2 regions of the Variovorax sp. YR750 genome follow, and region 1 is predicted to be linked to the other one. Evidence: riboswitches for the same ligand, from Rfam matches in the RefSeq annotation. Region 1 holds a riboswitch; the other holds the start of a gene.
The links. A riboswitch is a leader RNA that binds a small molecule or an ion and turns the genes downstream of it on or off. The one in region 1 is predicted to bind cobalamin.

Region 1 (8,722 bases):
CGCCAGCGCCCAGCCCGCCAGCAGGCAGACGGCGCCGACCATCGCCATCACCGCGCAGGCGCTCCAGCCGACGAGGCCGGTGCTGCCGAGGACGAAGCCCTGGATGGCCTGGAGGATGTCCGCCGAGGCGATGGTGATGAGGTCTTTCGCGGCGCCGAGCACCACGCCGACGATCACGCCGGCCAGCAGCAGCCGCAGCGTCTGCTGCACGCCGCGCGCCAGCATCAGCGTGAGCATCACCGCGAGCACCGCGCCCAGGAAGGCCGCGCCGGTGAGCCCGAGTCGCATCACCCACTGCGCGCTGGCGGCCGAGCCGCCGAACATCAGCAGCGCCAGCGCCACGCCCAGCGAGGCGCCCGAGGCGCTGCCCAGCAGGTACGGATCGGCCAGCGGATTGCGGAAGAGCCCCTGCGCCACCGCGCCCGCCAGCCCGAGCAGCGCGCCCGCGAGCCAGGCGCCGAGCGTGCGCGGCAGGCGGATATCCCACACGATCTGCAGCGCCACCGGGTCGTGCCGCGCAGCGAACAAGCTCTCGAAGCCGGTGCTGCCGATGCCGAGCCCCAGCAGCATGAGCGCGGCGCCCAGCACCAGCAGCCCGGCGCCCAGCAGCAGCACGCGACGCAGATGGGCCGTGTGCCTGACGGTCGCCACGCTCATCGCCCGCCGCCCTTGTCACCGAACTTTTCGCCGAACTTGTCGGCAAGGCATCGGGCCATCAGCCGCGCCGCCTCGTCCATGCGCGGGCCGGGCCGCACGAGCACGTCGGACTGCTCTTCGCTGAAGCGGCAGATGCGTCCTTCGCGCACCGCGCGGATGCCGCCCCAGCCCGGTCGCTGCTCCAGCCCCTGCGCGCTGCGCACGCTCACCATGATGAGATCGGGGTTCGCGCGCACCACGTACTCGGGGTTGAGCTTGGGGAATGGGCCCAGCGAAGCCGGCACGATGTTCTTCATGCCCAGCCGCGCGAGCGTCTCGCCTATGAAGGACGACTCGCCGGCCGCGTACGGCGCACTGTTGACCTCGAAGTACACGCGCATGCCCTTCGCTCCCGCGGGCACCGACTGCGCGGCGGCCGACACGCTGGCGTCGATCACGCGCCAGACCTTGGGCGCCTCGTGCGTGCCAAGTACCTGGTCGAGCTTGTCGAGCACGCGGCGCACGTCGGCATGGCTCTTGGGCTCGAGCACCAGCACCTTCAGGCCCAGCGCCTCCAGCCGCTGCGTGACGCGCGATGACTTGGCCAGCAGCACCGCGTCGGGCTTGAGCGCTACGATGGCCTCCACGTTCGGGTCGATGCCGCCGCCGAGCTGCGGCAGCACCTTCACCTGCGCGGGCGAATTGGAATAGCGATCCACGCCCACCAGCCGGTCGCAGGCGCCGAGCGCGCAGACCGATTCCGTGAGCGACGGCAGCAGCGTGACGATGCGCTGCGGCGGCTGCGGCAGCTCGACGGAAACGCCCCGCTCGTCGACCACGTCGAGCGCATGCGCGGCCAGCGCGAAGAGCGCCAGGCCGAGGGCCGCCAACGCAGCACGGATCTTCCCCATGTTCATGTTCATGCCGCGGGCGCCTTCAGGCTCAGCGGCAGGCCGGCCGCCATCAGCGTGACGCGGCCGCAGGCGGCGGCCACGTCCTGGTTGAGCCGGCCGAGCGCGTCGACGAAGGCGCGCGTCTCGCTGCCCAGCGGGATCACGCCCAGCCCGATCTCGTTGCCCACCAGCACCACCGGCCCGGGCGCATCGCGCAAGGCGACCAGCAGCATGGCGATGTGCGTCGCCGGCGTGCGCGTGACGGGCCGCGCGTCTTCCGAGGGCATGGGCATCAGCAGGTTGGTGAGCCACATCGTGAGGCAGTCGACGACCACCAGCGTCTCGGGCGTGCTCTGCGTGACGATGGCGCGCGCAAGCTCTACCGGCTCCTCGATGGTGCGCATGCCGGGCACGCGCTCGGCGCGGTCGGCCTGGTGGCGCACGATGCGCTCCAGCATCTCGTCGTCGTAGGCCTGCGCGGTGGCGATCAGCACGGCGCGGTGCGTACGCGCATCGGCCGCGAGCCAGTCGATGGCGCGCTGCTCGGCGCGGCGCGACTTGCCGCTCTTCTGGCCGCCGAGGATGAACTCGTGCGCCGGGGTCCTAGGCTTGGTCGGTTGATGCGGCATGGCTCTCCAACTCGATGGGCATGGCGCCGAAAAGGCGCGCGGTGGCTTGCGGACTGGAGGCGAACCACGCGTGGAAATAGCTCGCGCGCACCGGCCCGTGCACGTACAGCGCTTCGCCGGCGCGCCCGCCCACGGGCTGCGTCGCCCCGGGCCGGGCGGTGTGCGCGGCGGGCACGAGCGGCGTCTCGCAGCTGGAATAGTGGAATGTGTGGCCGCGCAGGACATGGCTGCCGAGCGCGAGCTGCTGCGGTCCGAGGCCGGCCAGCCGCTTCTGCATGGTCACGCGGCCGGGCAGCAGGCCCCAGAGGCGATGGACCTGCCCGCCGTCCTGCAGCGCGAGTTCGTCGAACAGCGCCATCATGCCGCCGCACTCGGCCCAGACCGGCTTGCCCGAAGCGACGTGCGCGGCGAGCGATTCGCGCATGGGCGCGCAGGCGGCCAGGGCCCCGGCGTGCAGTTCGGGATAGCCGCCGGGCAGCCAGGCCGCATCGCAGGCAGGCAGTGCATCGCCCGCGAGCGGCGAGAAGAAGCTCAGCCGCGCACCCAGTGCCGTGAGCACGTCGAGGTTCGCCGGGTAGATGAAGGAGAAGGCAGCGTCGCGCGCAATGGCGATGGTGCGGCCGGCGAGCAGCGGCGGTACGGCCTGCGCCTCGTCGGATGCGGGAGCCTCGAAGCGCACCTGCGGCATGCGGGCAACCGGCATCTGTCCGAGCGGCGTGGCGGCCAGCACGTCGGCCGCCGCATCTAGCCTCGCCATCGCGTCGCCGAGTTCGGTGGCGGCCACCAGCCCCAGGTGCCGCTCGGGCAGCGTGAACCCCGCTTCGCGCGGCAAGGCGCCGAGCCATTGCGAGGGATCGCGCAATGCGTCCTTCAGCATGCCCGCGTGCCGCTCACTGGCCACGCGGTTCGCCAGCACGCCCGCCCACGGCAGGCCGGGGCGGAAGTTCTGCAGCCCGTAGGCCAGCGCGCCGAAGGTGCCCGCCATGGCCTGCGCATCGATCACCGCCAGCACCGGCAGGCCGAAGCGCTGCGCCAGGTCGGCGGCACTGGGAGTGCCGTCGAAGAGGCCCATCACGCCCTCGACGATCAGCAGGTCGCATCCGGCCGCCGCCTCGTGCAGGCGCGCGCGGCAGTCGGCCTCGCCGGTCATCCAGAGATCGAGCGAGTGCACGGGCGCGCCAGTGGCCAGCGCAAGCCAGTGCGGGTCGAGGAAATCGGGGCCGCACTTGAAGGCGCGCACGCGCCGGCCCTGGCGCGCATGCAGCCGCGCCAGCGCGGCCGCGACGGTGGTCTTGCCCTGCCCCGAGGCCGGGGCGGCCACGAGCACGGCGGCGCATGAAACCGCCGCGGCACCGCTGGCGGTGCCGTTCGGACGGGAAGATGAGCTTATTGAGGCGTCCACTTGAGACCGACGTACGCGGTGCGGCCTGCGGTGGCGTACAGCCGCGCGAACTGGTAGTCCTTGTTGCCCGCATTGTCGACGCGCGCGACCAGGTTGAGGTCGCGCGTGATCTGCGTGGTGGCCGACAGGTTCAGCACCGTGTAGCCGCCGAGCTTGACGCTGTTGGCGGCATCGTCGTAGCGGCGGCTGGAGGTCTGCACCTCGGCTCCCAGCGTCCAGCCAGCGACGCGCCAGTCGGCGCCGATGGTGGCGTGGCGCTGCGCGCGGCGGGCCAGCAGGTTGTGGGTGGCAAGGTCGCGCGGGTCCTGGAAGTCGAGCGAGCTGCGCAGCGTGACGTCGCCGATGCGGTGGCTGCCCGACAGCGTGACGCCCTGGTAGCGCGCGCGGGCCGTGCTCGCGTAGCAGCCGAAGGACGAGGCGCAGCCCTTGGCCGAGCCGTCGAACACGATCAGGTTCTGCACGCGGTTGGCGTACGCCACCACGCCCAGCTGGGTGGCGCCTTCGGTGTACTGCAGGCCCAGCTCTAGGTTGCGGCTCGATTCGGGCTTGAGCGTGGCCAGGCCGTATTCGCTGAAGCGCTGGTACAGCGTGGGCACGCGGAAGGCGGTGCCGGCCGACGCCGTGAAGCGCAGCGACGGCGTGATGGCGTAGCCGTAGGCCGCGCTGCCGGTGGTCTTGCCGCCGAACTCGCTGTCCCTGTCGTGGCGCACGTGCAGTTGCAGCGAGTGCGGGCCCTGCACGAAGCCGTAGCCGAGCGAAATGGCGTTCTGCGAGCGGTCGCGCGACAGCAGCTTCGAGGTGGTGGTGGCCGCGTTCTCGAGCGCGTCCTCGCGGCGCTCCAGCGTGGCGGTGACAAGGTGCGGGCCGAAGCGGAATTCGTTCTGGAACAGGTAACCGCGCAGCTTGGTCTCGGTCCGGTAGAACGAGGGCTGCGTCTTGTAGACCGACTGCGAGTCGGTCACCTGCACGCGGGTGCTGTAGACGTCGTTCCACTTGGCCGACCAGGTCAGGCCGGCGGTGCGCAGCGTGTTGCTCGACACGTCGTCGCGGAACAGGATCGGCGGCTTGGTCTTGTAGGCCACGGTGGCGTCGTAGCCCGCCTTGGTGTCGCTGGCGAGCATCGTGGCCTCGATGCGCTGGTCGGGCGTGATCTGGAAGCCCAGCTTCACGTTGCCCGAGGTGCTGTTGTAGCCGTCGCGGTCGGGGCTGGTGAAGCCGTCCTTGGTCACGTTGCGCTTGTCCACGGGCTGCACGTTGTAGCCCTTGCTCTCTTCGTGCGCCACGCCGAACGAGTAGTCGAAGAGGCCCGACTTGCCGCTCACGCCGCCTTCGATCTTGCGCAGGCCGTAGCTGCCGATGCCGATGCCCGCGTAGGGCGACACGCCCTCCTCGCCGCGCCTGGTGAAAAGCTGGATCACGCCGCCCACGGCGTCGGAGCCGTAGACCGCGGCGGCCGGGCCGCGCAGCACTTCGATGCGGTCGATCTGCGAGAGCGGAATGCCTTCCCAGCCGGCGCCGCCGGTGGATTGCGAGTCGATGCGCACGCCGTCGAGGTACACGGCGGTGAAGCGCGTCTCGGCGCCACGGATGAACAGGCTGGTGGTGTTGCCCACGCCGCCGGAGCGCGAGATCTCGATGCCGGGCAGGCGCGAGAGCACGTCGGCCACGCCGGTCGCGCCGCTGCGCTCGATCGCCTTGCGGTCGACGATGGAGACGTCACCCACGAGGTCCGACAGCGGCTGCGGCGTGCGGTTGGCCGTGACCACCGTCTCGGCGAGAGCTGGCGCCTCCTGCGCATGGACCGCCGTGCCGCCGAAGGCGGAAACCAGTGCGAGCGGCAGGCAGGCCTGGCGAAAACGGCGCGCAGGAACGCGGCCGCGGGAAAAGCAAACGTGGGAAATCATGAATCAAGCGAACGAACGTCAATACCCCTGGCCGGCCTCCCCGCCGGCGCCTGGGCGCAATGGCCGCGCATGCGTTCATCGTCGACGCGTGCGGCAGCCGCCTTGTTGGCCGGTATCCGGGCTGGCAGAACGGCTCCTCACCGCCTTCCCAGACACCTGTTTCAGGGCGTCCAGTGGCTTCGATGGAAAGGGGCTGGCACCTTGCGGCGCCGTCTGCTTGACCGTTGCGGGGGCAGCGCAGGCGGCTTCGGCCTTGTTCCGGTACGAACCCGGGGCTTCCACTCCTGCTTCCCGTTGAACTGCGCCGTGCGAACCACGGCGCGAGCACCAACGGGCGGAATTCTATGCCCTGCCCAGCGGTGCTTAAGTCGAAAGTCGTGGTACCGCTAACATCGACGGCCATGATGCGGCCCGCCTCGGTCTTCCTGAATCTTCGCTCGGCGCTGCAGCGTCTCTTCGGTGTCTCGGGCTGGCAGTCGATGCTGCTGTGGTCCATCGTGGCCGGACTGCTCGGCACGCTGGCGACCGAACTCTTTCGCGCGGCACTGCTCGCCTTCGAGCATCTGGTGCTCGGGCCGGGCGAAGGACTCGTGGCGATGGCCAAGCACCTGCCGTGGTGGGCGCGCATCGCCTGCCCCACGTTGGGCGGGCTGGTGGCGGGACTGCTGCTGGTGCTCGCGAAGCGCGTGGCCGAACGCAGCGCCACCTCGGACTACATGGAAGCCATCGTGCTGGGCGACGGGCGCATTCCGGTGGCGCAGACGCTGGCGCGCAGCGCGTCCTCGCTGGTGAGCATCGGCACCGGCGGCTCGATCGGGCGCGAGGGCTCGATGGTGCAGCTGGCGGCGCTGGCCTCTTCGCTGTTCGGGCAGGTGTTTCGCTTTCCGGCCGAGCGGCTGCGGCTGCTGGTGGCCTGCGGCGCGGCGGCCGGCCTCACGGCTGCCTACAACGCGCCCATTGCCGGCGCCTTCTTCGTCGCGGAGATCGTGCTGGGCTCCATCGCGATGGAAAGCGTGGGGCCGATCATCATCGCCTCGGTAGTCGCCAACGTCGCGATGCGGGCGCTGCCGGGCTACCAGCCGCCCTACAGGATGCCGCCGTTCCCGGAAATCCACGGCACCGAGGTCGTGCTGTTCTGCGTGCTCGGCGTGCTGCTGGGCTTCGCGGCGGTCGGCTTCCTGCGCGCGCTGCAGGGCAGCCGGGCGTTGTTCTCGCGGCTGCCGATCGCTCTGCCGTTGCGGCTGGCGCTGGGCGGGCTCGTGATGGGCGCGGTGTCGGTGCCGATGCCGGAGGTCTGGGGCAATGGCTACAGCGTGGTCAATTCGGTGCTGCACACGCCATGGGCATGGACGCTGATCGCGATGGTGTTGCTCGCCAAGGCGGTCGCCACCATGGCCACGGCGGGCTCGGGCGCGGTGGGCGGCGTGTTCACGCCCGCGCTCTTCTTCGGCTGCATGATCGGCGCGCTGTTCGGCCAGGGCGTGCAGGCGCTGTGGCCGGCGGCGAGCTCGGCGCCCTTCGCCTACGCCATCGTCGGCATGGGAGCCTTCCTGGCGGGCGCGACGCAGGCGCCGCTCATGGCCATCCTGATGATCTTCGAGATGACGCTGAGCTACCAGGTCATGCTGCCGCTGATGGCCGCGAGCGTCATCGCGTACTTCGTCGCGCGCTCGGCCAATGCGGGTTCGATGTACGAGATCACGCTGCATCGCAACGCGCAGCGCGACGACCAGATGCGCCTGCGCGGGCTGCACATGCGCGACCTGGTGCAGCCGGCCGAAACGGTGGTCGGACCGCAGGCGGACCGCGAGGCGATGAGCAGGCTCTTCCTGCAGCACCCCGTGAAGTATCTGTACGTGGTGGACGCGGACAAGCGCTATCTCGGCGTGGTGCCGCTCTCGTCGCTCGGTACGGCGCCCCAGGAGACGACGGCCGCCGCCCTGCTCTCCCAAACGATCCAGCCGATCACCGCCGGCACCGGGCTGGGCGAGGCGCTGCAGCGCTTTCTCGACCACCTGGGCGAGCGGCTGCCGGTGATCGAGAGCGCGGAAAACCCCGTGCTGCTGGGCGTGGTCGCCAAGAGCGCGCTGCTGGCCACCTACGTGCGGCTGAGCGAGGCCTGAAAAGGCCGCGAAGGGTTTGATCGGCAGGCTGCAAAGCCGCAGAATCCCTGCCACGTCGGGCAGCGCGTCCGGCCTCGGCGGGACCGCCTCCCCGGGAAACTACAATCGCCAACCATGCCCGCCTCCAGCCCCATCGATCAGATCGCCGAGCGCGTCGAACGACTGCTCGTGCGTCACGAAGAGGTGCAGCGCACCAACGCGCTGCTGCAGGAACAGGTCGATGCGCTCACGCGCGAACGCGACGCACTGAAGTCGCGGCTCGTCGCGGCCCGCACGCGCCTCGATGCCCTGCTCGAACGGTTGCCGGCTGAACCACCTTCCGAAGATTCCCCCGCATGAAGCAGATTGAAGTACAGATCATGGGACAGAGCTATCTGCTCGGCTGTCCCGATGGCGGCGAGGCGCAGTTGCGCGAAGCCGTCGAACGCGTGGATGCCGCCATGTGCAAGATCCGCGACGCGGGAAAAGTCAAGGCCCGCGACCGCATCGCGGTGCTGGCCTCGCTGAACCTGGCATTCGACCTCGCGGCCCAGCAGGCCGCCGCCAGCGCGCCGCCCACTCCGGCAGCCGCGCCTGATACCACCGAAACCGATCCGAAGGCCGCCCAGCTCATTCAAAGACTCGATCAGGCCCTGGCGGGCGATGGACATTTGCTCTGAGCGGGTTCCGCCGGCGGGGCGGCAGCGGTAAAATCCGATTCGTCTGCGGTGCGCGTTGGGCTTTATATGTCCTTGTTCCAATGCTCTACGGAGCCGGGCTTGGTAAATCGCTCGACGGGTGTGATCATCTCGCGTCAGATGAACCCGAAGTCCTGCTGCCCTCGCCCACCTGAACCCCGGTTCAGGATGCGAGTCCGGCGCCCACTTGCAGACACCTAATTCCGCCACGGCCCCCTGCACACACTGCTCGGGGCCGTTGCTTTTTGCGATACAGAATTTCCGTGAACGTCTCCAGCCTGCTCGACCCCATCCTCATCGCCGAACTCGCCGCCCTCGGGCTCGGCACCGGTTTCCTCGCAGGCCTGCTGGGCATCGGCGGCGGCATGCTGATGGTGCCCTTCATCACGATCATCATGGGCCACCGCGGCGCGCCGGCCGATCTCTCGGTGAAGATGGCCATCGCGACCTCGATGGCG
Region 2 (8,722 bases), on a different contig from region 1:
GCGGCAGGAAGCGCCAGGTGAGCCAGATGTTCGCGGCCTCCTCGGGCACGCCGGCGGGCGTGTTGCCCACGCGCGAGACCAGCCTGCCGCTGACGACCTCGTTGAAGTCGTCGTAGCGCGCGCGCAGCTTGGTGGCGTTGGCCTCCAGCCGCAACGTGGAGCTGAGCGCCAGGTCGAGCGTGGCCTCGATGCCTTCGGAAGACTGCTTGCCGACCTGCTGGGTGACGGTCGGATCGATGGCGTCGCGCGACAGCAGCTTGTTCTTCTTGATGCTGTACGCGGCCACGGTCCAGCCGCCTCGGTTGTCCGCGAGCTGGCGCTTGTAGCCGACCTCGACTTGCCTGCCGGTGCTGAGATCGAACGCCGCCTGCGAAGCCGAAGTTGTCACCAGCGAGCCCAGCGGATCGGCCGCACGCGCCACCTGCGCGTAGAACGACTGCGAGGCGTCGGGCGCGTAGACCACGCCGAGGCGGCCGGTGGCGTACTCGAAGGTCTTGCCGAAGCTGTTGGCGGCGTTCTGCAAGTCGGTGCGCGCGACCTTCGCGTGGTCCCAGCGCAGGCTGCCCACCACCGACCACTGTTCGTCGAAGGCCAGCTTGTCCTCCGCGAAGAAGGCGTAGGTGCTGGTCTTCGTCTTGTAGCGCGGCGTGTAGGCCACGGGCGAGGCGTAGTAGCCCGGGTTGAAGACGAAGGGGTCGACCACCGAGCGGCCGCCGTAAGGCGAATCGTTGGTGTGCGTGAAGTCGATGCGGTTCGCGTCGAAACCCACCAGCACCTGGTTGGCGAGGCCGAACAGCCGGTGCCTGAAGGTGGCGTCGGTGCGGTTGCCGATCTGCTCCTGGTCGTGGCCGATCTCCAGGTAATCGCCGCGCGTCACGCGACGGGTGGTGGCGTTGTAGGTGTAGGTCTCGCTGTTGCGCCAGTGGCGCTTGCTCTCCAGCCGGTAGAGCTGGTTGCGCACGGTGACGGATTCGTTGGGCGTCCACAGGGCGTCGAGGCGGGTCCACTTGTCGCGGTACTTGATCTCGGCGTCGTCCACGTTGTAGTTCTGGCGCAGCGTCTGGCTGCTCAGGCGGCCGTCGATCAGCGGCACGCCGTAGTAGCGCTGCGGCGACTGCCGGCCCTCGTCGTGCGAGAGCGTGAACTGCAGCTGCGGCGACACGTCCAGCCGCACGGCCGCGCTCACGGCAAGGCTCTCGGCCTCGCCGCGCTGCATGAAGCCGTCGGTGTTGCGCTGGCTGATGTCGAAGCGGTAGGAGAGCCGGTCATTGATCGCTCCGCCGCTGCCGAAAGCCACCTGCCGGGTGACGTCCGAGCCCAGCGTGACCAGCGCTTCATTGCGGATCGGGCCGCGCGTGGGCTTCTTCGGCACCACGTTGATCGCGCCGCCGATGGCGCCCTCGCCGTACATCACCGAGGCCGCGCCGCGCAGCACCTCGATGCGGTCGGCCGACCAGGTGTCGAAGGGGAAGGTGACAGTGCCGGCACCCGCGAAGAGGCGCGTGCCGTCGAAGAGCTGCATCACCGAACCGTGGCCCAGGAAGCCGCGAGCCCCCAGCGCGGTGCCACCGTTGCCCGGGCCCGGCGCGCCGGTGATGCCGGTGGCGCGGGTGACGGCATCGACCACCGAGACGTCGCCGCGCGCGCGGATGGTGTCGCCCGTCAGCACCTCGATGCTGGCCGGCGTCTCCAGCGGCGTGAGGCCGAGGCGGCTGCCGGTCTGGGTGGGCTCGTCGATGGCCAGCGGCACGTGCCGGTCGGCCTCCACCTGTATGGGCTTGAGGCTCTGGCCGCCGCCGACGACTGTTTCGTCCTGAGATTGCGCCAGGGCCACCGAAGGCCCGAAAACCAGCCCCAATCCCAATGAAATGCCCGAAAGGCCCGAAAGACTCGAAAGGCGTGTCCTGCGCGGTGGCGGCACACCCTTGCGATCGCGCCGCGGCGATGCATGACCCATGTAGCTTCTCCTCCGGCCTGCGTCCCCGCAGGCTCCCGACCGATGAAGGACGCGGCGGAAGAAGAGGCGAAGGGACTGCGGCGGCTCGGGGGCGAGGGATGCGGCAGGCCCGGACACGCACTCCCGCAGCGTCCGAAGGCGGTTGCGAGGGCCGGTATCCGGGCTTGCGGAGCGCCGCGGCGTGCCTTCTGTGGAGGCACGCCACGACGGAAATCCTCGCCTTCCCACGCCGAAGCGCAGTGGCTGCCCGTGCCAACCGAGATGGCACGTGCGTGAGGGTTTCCAGATCCGCTGACCGTTGCGGGGGCAGCGCAGGAATTGACGCATCGATCGATCAAGAGAACGACGACGCGGCGCACCTGCTTCCCGTTTAACCCCGTCGCCATGGATGAGATGGCGTGCGGGGCACCTTCGAACCGTGTTGCCCGGCGCGGTTAATGAAAACTGCCGCACCGGAACGGCGGGATTATAGGTAGCGCCCCCTCGGGAGGGGCCGCGCCGCGGGCTTCAGCCGGGCTTTCCGTCGGGCCCGAACAGCCGCCGCATCATGGCCACGCCGGCCACCAGGGCGTTCGAATAGGTGGCGTAGGGCTCGTGGGCGGCTTCCAGCGGCACGTAGACGTGGGAGGTTTCGCCGGGCGTGTCGTCCACGGCCTCCATCAGCACCCAGTAGAACTCGCCCGCCTCCAGTTCGTGGACGGTGAGTGCGATGTTTCTGGGAGAGGGCATGGTGCAAGGATGAATGTGCTGCCTGACTACTGGATGAACAGGAAATGCACGGGCGTGGTTGACAGAGCTTTCGGGGTTCTCCTACAGAGCACGCCCCGGGTGCGACCTAATGTTGTATCGACAGGGACTCACGAGACTCCAAGAAGAACCGACCAAGAACAGGAGGCAGCATGAAGCACTTCACTCTTGAACCCGGCATGCGATCGAGCATCGGCGGCGCCTTCTACCCGACCGGCTACTCGATGGTGATGTTCCCCAGCGCCGAGGATGCGGACCGCATCGGCCACCGCCTGATCGAAAAGGGCATGAGCGGCGACGAGGTCTACCTGCTTCCAGCCGAGACGGTTCTCGCGGAGATCGTCCCGACCGTGAGGTCGGCCGACAGCCCCCTGCCCTCCGCCGGCACCGACGCGGCCACGGTGCGCGCCTATGCCAAGCTGGCGAAAGAGGGCCATACCGGCCTGCTCGTCAGGACGAAGGACGGCGCGGCCGCCGAGCGGCTGATGGAGCTGGTGCGCACCGTGCCCTACTCCATCGCCCAGCGCTACCGCACACTGGTGATCGAAGACCTCTGAAGCCCTGAAGGGAAAGAGTCCCTTTCAGGGGCCCTCAGGCCGGCACGGCCATCGACACGGCGCGCTGGACCACGTCGCGGGCCATGGCCTGGGCCAGTTCCTGCTCGCCGAGAAACACGGTGGCGGAGGTTTCCTGCGTGAGCAGCCGGGCCTCCTGCTCGTTGTGGCTGCGGATCACCGTCTGGATGGTCGGGTTGAGCGTGCGCGCGGTTTCCATCATCTGGCGCACGTTCATGGTGTCGGGCGTGGCCACGACCAGCACGCGGGCGCGGGCGATGTGCGCCTGTATCAGCACGGCCGGATCGGCCGCGTCGCCCCACACGGCCGGGGTACCGGCCTCGCGCAGCTTCTCGACCAGTTCGCGGTTCTGCTCGGCCACCACGTAGGGGATGTCGTTGGCGTCGAGCTCCGCCGCGATGCGGCGCCCCACCCGGCCGTAGCCCACCAGCACCACCTGCCGCGAGAGGTACTTCGCCTCGGTGGTCATGGGCAGTTCGGCGAGCGGGTCGTCGCGCATCTCGAGTCCGCGCGCGAAGGAGGAATGGGCATGCAGCCATTTCTGCATCGGCGCGATCAGGCTGAACCACAGCGGATTGGTGGCGATGGAAATCAGCGCCCCGGCCAGCACCAGGCTCTGCCCCTCCACCGGCAGCAGGCCCAGCGACACGCCCAGCCCCGCCAGGATGAACGAGAACTCGCCGATCTGCGCCAGGCTGGCGCTGACCGTGAGCGCCGTGCCCAGCGGATAGCGGAACACCAGCACCAGCGCGCAGGCCGCGAGCGACTTGCCCAGCACGATGACCAGCACCACCGCCAGCACCTGCAGCGGCCGCTCGATCAGCACCGAGGGATCGAACAGCATGCCGACCGACACGAAGAACAGCACCGCGAAGGCGTCGCGCAGCGGCAGCGATTCCTGCGCCGCCCGGTGGGCGAACTGCGACTCGCGCATCACCATGCCGGCGAAGAAGGCGCCCAGCGCGAACGACACGCCGAAGAGCGCAGCCGACGCGTAGGCAATGCTCACGGCCGCAGCCACCACGCACAGCGTGAACAGCTCGCGCGAGCCGGTGCGCGTGACCTGCCAGAGGATCCACGGGAACACGCGCCGCCCCACCACCAGCATCAGCGCGACGAAGCCGCCCACCTGCAGCAGCGTGAGGCCCAGCGTCTGCCACAGCGGATCGCCCGATCCGGCAGCACCCGACACGCCCAGCGTGCCCGCCAGCGGCGGCAGCAGCACGAGCACCAGCACCATCGCCAGGTCTTCCACCACCAGCCAGCCGACGGCGATGCGGCCGGTGAACGAATCGAGGATGCCCAGGCTTTCGAGCGCGCGCAGCAGCACGACCGTGCTGGCCACCGACAAGGCCAGCCCGAACACCAGCGCCGCGCCGGGGCTCCAGCCCCACCACAAGGCCAGGCCGCCGCCGAGCAGCGTGGCCACCGCGATCTGGGCGAGCGCGCCGGGCAACGCGATCTTGCGAACGGCCAGCAGGTCGTCGAGCGAGAAATGAAGGCCCACGCCGAACATCAGCAGCATCACGCCGATTTCGGCGAGCTGGGCGGCAATACCCGCATCGGCTACGAAGCCAGGGGTGAAGGGGCCGATGATCACGCCCGCCAACAGGTAGCCGACCAGCGCCGGCAATCGCAGCCTGGCCGCCAGGAAGCCGAGGATGAGCGCCAGCCCCAGGCCGGCGGCGATCGTGTTGATGAGGGAGACGCTGTGGGGCATCGCTCCATTTTGCAGGAACGATGCCCGGCCTTTCATTTCGAACGGCCTTCCCGGCCGGCCGTTTCAGGCGGCCTGTTCAGCCCGCCATCTTGCTGGTGCGGGCGGCATCGAGCACCTCGGGCTCCTGCGCCTCCACCCAGCTCTCGTTGTTGAGCCCGGCCCGCAGGCGGGTCTCGTCGAGTTCGCCGGTCCACTTGGCGACCACGATGGTGGCGACGCCGTTGCCGATCAGGTTGGTCAGCGCGCGGGCTTCCGACATGAAGCGATCGATGCCCAGGATCAGCGCCAGCCCCGCCACCGGCACATGGCCCACTGCCGACAGCGTGGCCGCCAGCACGATGAAGCCGCTGCCCGTGACGCCCGCCGCGCCCTTCGAGGTGAGCAGCAGCACCGCCAGCAGCGTGATTTCCTGCGTGAGCGTCATCGGCGTGTTGGTCGCCTGCGCGATGAACACCGCCGCCATCGTCAGGTAGATGGAAGTGCCATCGAGGTTGAACGAGTAGCCGGTCGGTATGACGAGACCCACGCAGGTCTTGTTCGCGCCCAGGTTCTCCATCTTCTCCATCATGCGCGGCAGCACCGATTCGCTGGACGAGGTGCCCAGCACGATCAACAGCTCTTCCTTGATGTACTTGATGAACTTCCAGATGCTGAATCCGTGGAAGCGCGCGATGAGCCCCAGCACCACGAAGATGAACAGCAGGCAGGTCAGGTAGAAGGTGCCCATCAGCTTGCCGAGCGAGAACAGGCTGCCCAGCCCGTACTTGCCGATGGTGAAGGCCATTGCGCCGAAGGCGCCGATGGGCGCCAGCTTCATGATGTAGTTGACGATGCCGAAGAGCACGTGCGAGCCCTTCTCGATCACGTCGAACACCAGCGTGCCGCGGCCGCCGAAGCGGTGCAGCGCGAAGCCGAACATCACGGCGATCAGCAGCACCTGCAGGATCTCGCCCTTGGCGAATGCATCCACCACCGTGTTGGGGATGATGTTCATGATGAAGTCGATCGTGCCGGTCATCTTGCCCGGGCCCGTGTAGGCCGCGATGCTCTTGGTGTCGAGCGTGGCCGGATCGACGTTCATGCCCGCGCCGGGTTTGAGCACGTTCACCAGCACCAGCCCCACGATGAGCGCGATGGTGCTCACCACCTCGAAGTACAGCAGCGCGAGGCCGCCGGTCTTGCCGACCTTCTTCATGTCCTCCATGCCGGCGATGCCGACCACCACCGTGCAGAAGATGATCGGCGCGATGATCATCTTGATCAGCTTGATGAAGCCGTCGCCCAGCGGCTTCATCGCCTCGCCGGCCGCCGGATAGAAGCGGCCGAGCAGCACGCCGATGATCACCGCGGTGATCACCTGCACGTAGAGGGAGCGGTAGAGCGGGAGCTTTCTGGCGGATGTGCTTGTTGTGCTTTCCATGTTTGCCTCCGGAGGGTTGAAGACTGTAGGACGCGTATTCGCGGTTTTCTATCCGTGGAACCCGCATCGTCGAAATGAAAAGACCCGCCGAAGCGGGTCTTGTCGATCAGGTGTAAGTCAGCATGCTTAATGCATGTGGAGACCGCCGTTGACGGAGAAGTCGGCCCCCGTGCTGTAGCCGCCTTCGTCGGTGGCCAGCCACGAGATGATGGAGGCGATTTCGCTCGGCTCGCCCAGGCGCTTGACCGGAATGGTGGCCACGATCTTGTCGAGCACTTCCTGGCGGATGGCCTTGACCATGTCGGTGCCGATGTAGCCCGGGCTCACGGTGTTGACCGTCACGCCCTTGTTGGCCAGCTCCTGTGCCAGCGCCATGGTGAAGCCGTGCATGCCGGCCTTGGCCGCCGAATAGTTGGTCTGGCCCGCCTGGCCCTTGGCGCCGTTGACCGAGCTGATGTTGATGATGCGGCCCCAGCCCTTTTCGACCATGTCGCCCACCACCTGCTTGGTGACGTTGAACATGCTGTTGAGGTTGGTCTCGATGACCGCGCTCCAGTCCTCGGGCGTCATCTTGAGGAACATGCGGTCCCGCGTGATGCCGGCGTTGTTCACCAGCACGTCGATGGGGCCGTGCGCGGCCTTGGCGGCGGAGAAGGCTTCAACGGTGGATTGCCAGTCGCCCACATTGCCGACCGACGCATGGAACTCGAAGCCTGCGGCTTTCTGTTCGGCCAGCCACTTGGCGTAGTCGCGCGTGGGGCCGCAACCTGCGACCACGGTGAACCCGTCCTTGTAGAGACGCTGGCAGATGGCTGTTCCGATGCCACCCATGCCCCCGGTGACATATGCAACTTTCTTGCTCATGAGATTTCCTTTGTGTAATGGCAAAAGCCTGAACGGCCGCCTTCACTCTAGCGAGTTTCAAGCCATGGGCCCTCTGAGGAAAACACTGAGCCAAGCTTGCAACCAGCTGTCACGAAGAGTGGTCACGAAGCGACCTTCGTGCCCAGCCTCTATCCTCTCATCCGTGCGTGTCCGCACAGGCAAAAACCCAAGGAGTTCCAAAGTATGAATTTCGGGATCATCGTCTTCCCCGACGTCGAGGAACTCGACTTCGTCGGCCCCTGGGAAATGCTCACCATGTGGAGCAAGCTGGCCGGCGGTCCCGAGCACTGCCTGATCGTGGCCGAGAAGCGCGAGCCGGTGGCCTGCGCCAAGGGCCTTTCCATCAACCCGCACGTTTCCTTCGCCGACTGCCCCCAGCTCGACTGCCTGCTCGTTCCCGGCGGCATGGGCACGCGCCGCGAGGTCGACAACGTGGTCATGACCCGCTTCCTCGCCGACCAGGCGCCCGGATGCACCACGCTGATGTCGGTATGCACCGGCGCCTTCGTGCTGCACGCGGCCGGACTGCTCTCGGGCAAGACCGCGACCACGCACTGGGGATCGCTCGACCGCCTGCGCGCGCTGGGCGACGTGAAGGTGGTGGAGCAGCGATTCGTGCAGGACGGCAACGTCTGGACCTCGGCCGGGGTATCGGCCGGTACCGACCTGATGCTGGCCTACATCGCCCACAGCGCGGGCGAGGAAGCCGCCGCCAAGGTGCAGCTGCAGGCCGAGTACTACCCCGCGGACACCGTCTACGGAAACACGGCGAGCCACGAGCGCGCGCCGGCCTACGTGAAGCGGCCCGGTCCGCGCTCCCACGCGCAATGAGTTCGCCCGTCCTCCCCGAACCGCTGCCCGTGCTCGCGGCGCGCGTGGGCGAAGCGCTGCGCGCGCGAGGCCAGACTGTGGCGGTGGTCGAGTCGTCGGCAGGTGGCCTGGTGTCGGCCGCCCTGCTCGCCATCGCGGGCGCCTCGGCTTACTTCAAGGGCGGTGCGGTCGTCTACTCGAGGCGAGCCGGCCGCGCGCTGCTGGACCTGACCGCCGAGGACATGGCCGGCATGCGCGGCGAGACCGAGCCCTACGCCCGGCTCGTCGCCGGCCGGGTGCGCGACACCCACCACTCGAGCTGGGGCATCGCCGAAAGCGGCGCGGCCGGCCCGTCGCCGAGCCCGTACGGCGACGTGCCGGGACGCGTGTGCCTCGCGATCGTCGGCCCGGTCACGGCAAGCCGCACCGTCGAGACCGGCGATGCGGACCGGCCGGCGAACATGGATCTGTTCGCGCGGCACCTGCTCGCGCTGTTCGACGAAGTCCTGCGCGAACAGCCCCCGGCCTGACGAAGGAAAAGATCAGTCCGCCTGCACGCCCGCCGCGCGGATCACCTTGCCCCACTTGGCGACCTCCGCCGTCAGATG

Region 2: it holds a riboswitch for cobalamin, as region 1 does, so the genes downstream of both, BMY35_RS18255 (TonB-dependent receptor) here and BMY35_RS19410 (TonB-dependent receptor domain-containing protein) in region 1, are expected to answer to the same signal.

The regions. Positions count from the first base shown of each region.
Region 1 is NZ_FOBJ01000009.1:104,409-113,130, forward strand. It holds gene BMY35_RS19390 (FecCD family ABC transporter permease) at 1-657, opposite strand, end outside; gene BMY35_RS19395 (ABC transporter substrate-binding protein) at 654-1,553, opposite strand; gene BMY35_RS19400 (bifunctional adenosylcobinamide kinase/adenosylcobinamide-phosphate guanylyltransferase) at 1,556-2,158, opposite strand; gene BMY35_RS19405 (cobyrinic acid a,c-diamide synthase CobB) at 2,133-3,560, opposite strand; gene BMY35_RS19410 (TonB-dependent receptor domain-containing protein) at 3,545-5,464, opposite strand; cobalamin riboswitch at 5,554-5,811, opposite strand; gene BMY35_RS19415 (ClcB-like voltage-gated chloride channel protein) at 5,866-7,587, shown strand; gene BMY35_RS19420 (hypothetical protein) at 7,702-7,926, shown strand; gene BMY35_RS19425 (cell division protein ZapA) at 7,923-8,246, shown strand; gene BMY35_RS19430 (sulfite exporter TauE/SafE family protein) at 8,528-8,722, shown strand, end outside.
Region 2 is NZ_FOBJ01000008.1:222,344-231,065, forward strand. It holds gene BMY35_RS18255 (TonB-dependent receptor) at 1-1,834, opposite strand, end outside; cobalamin riboswitch at 2,089-2,385, opposite strand; gene BMY35_RS18260 (hypothetical protein) at 2,465-2,686, opposite strand; gene BMY35_RS18265 (hypothetical protein) at 2,857-3,261, shown strand; gene ybaL (cation:proton antiporter domain-containing protein) at 3,296-4,999, opposite strand; gene BMY35_RS18275 (dicarboxylate/amino acid:cation symporter) at 5,076-6,419, opposite strand; gene phbB (acetoacetyl-CoA reductase) at 6,546-7,283, opposite strand; gene BMY35_RS18285 (DJ-1/PfpI family protein) at 7,488-8,135, shown strand; gene BMY35_RS18290 (CinA family protein) at 8,132-8,644, shown strand; gene BMY35_RS18295 (tripartite tricarboxylate transporter substrate binding protein BugD) at 8,657-8,722, opposite strand, start outside.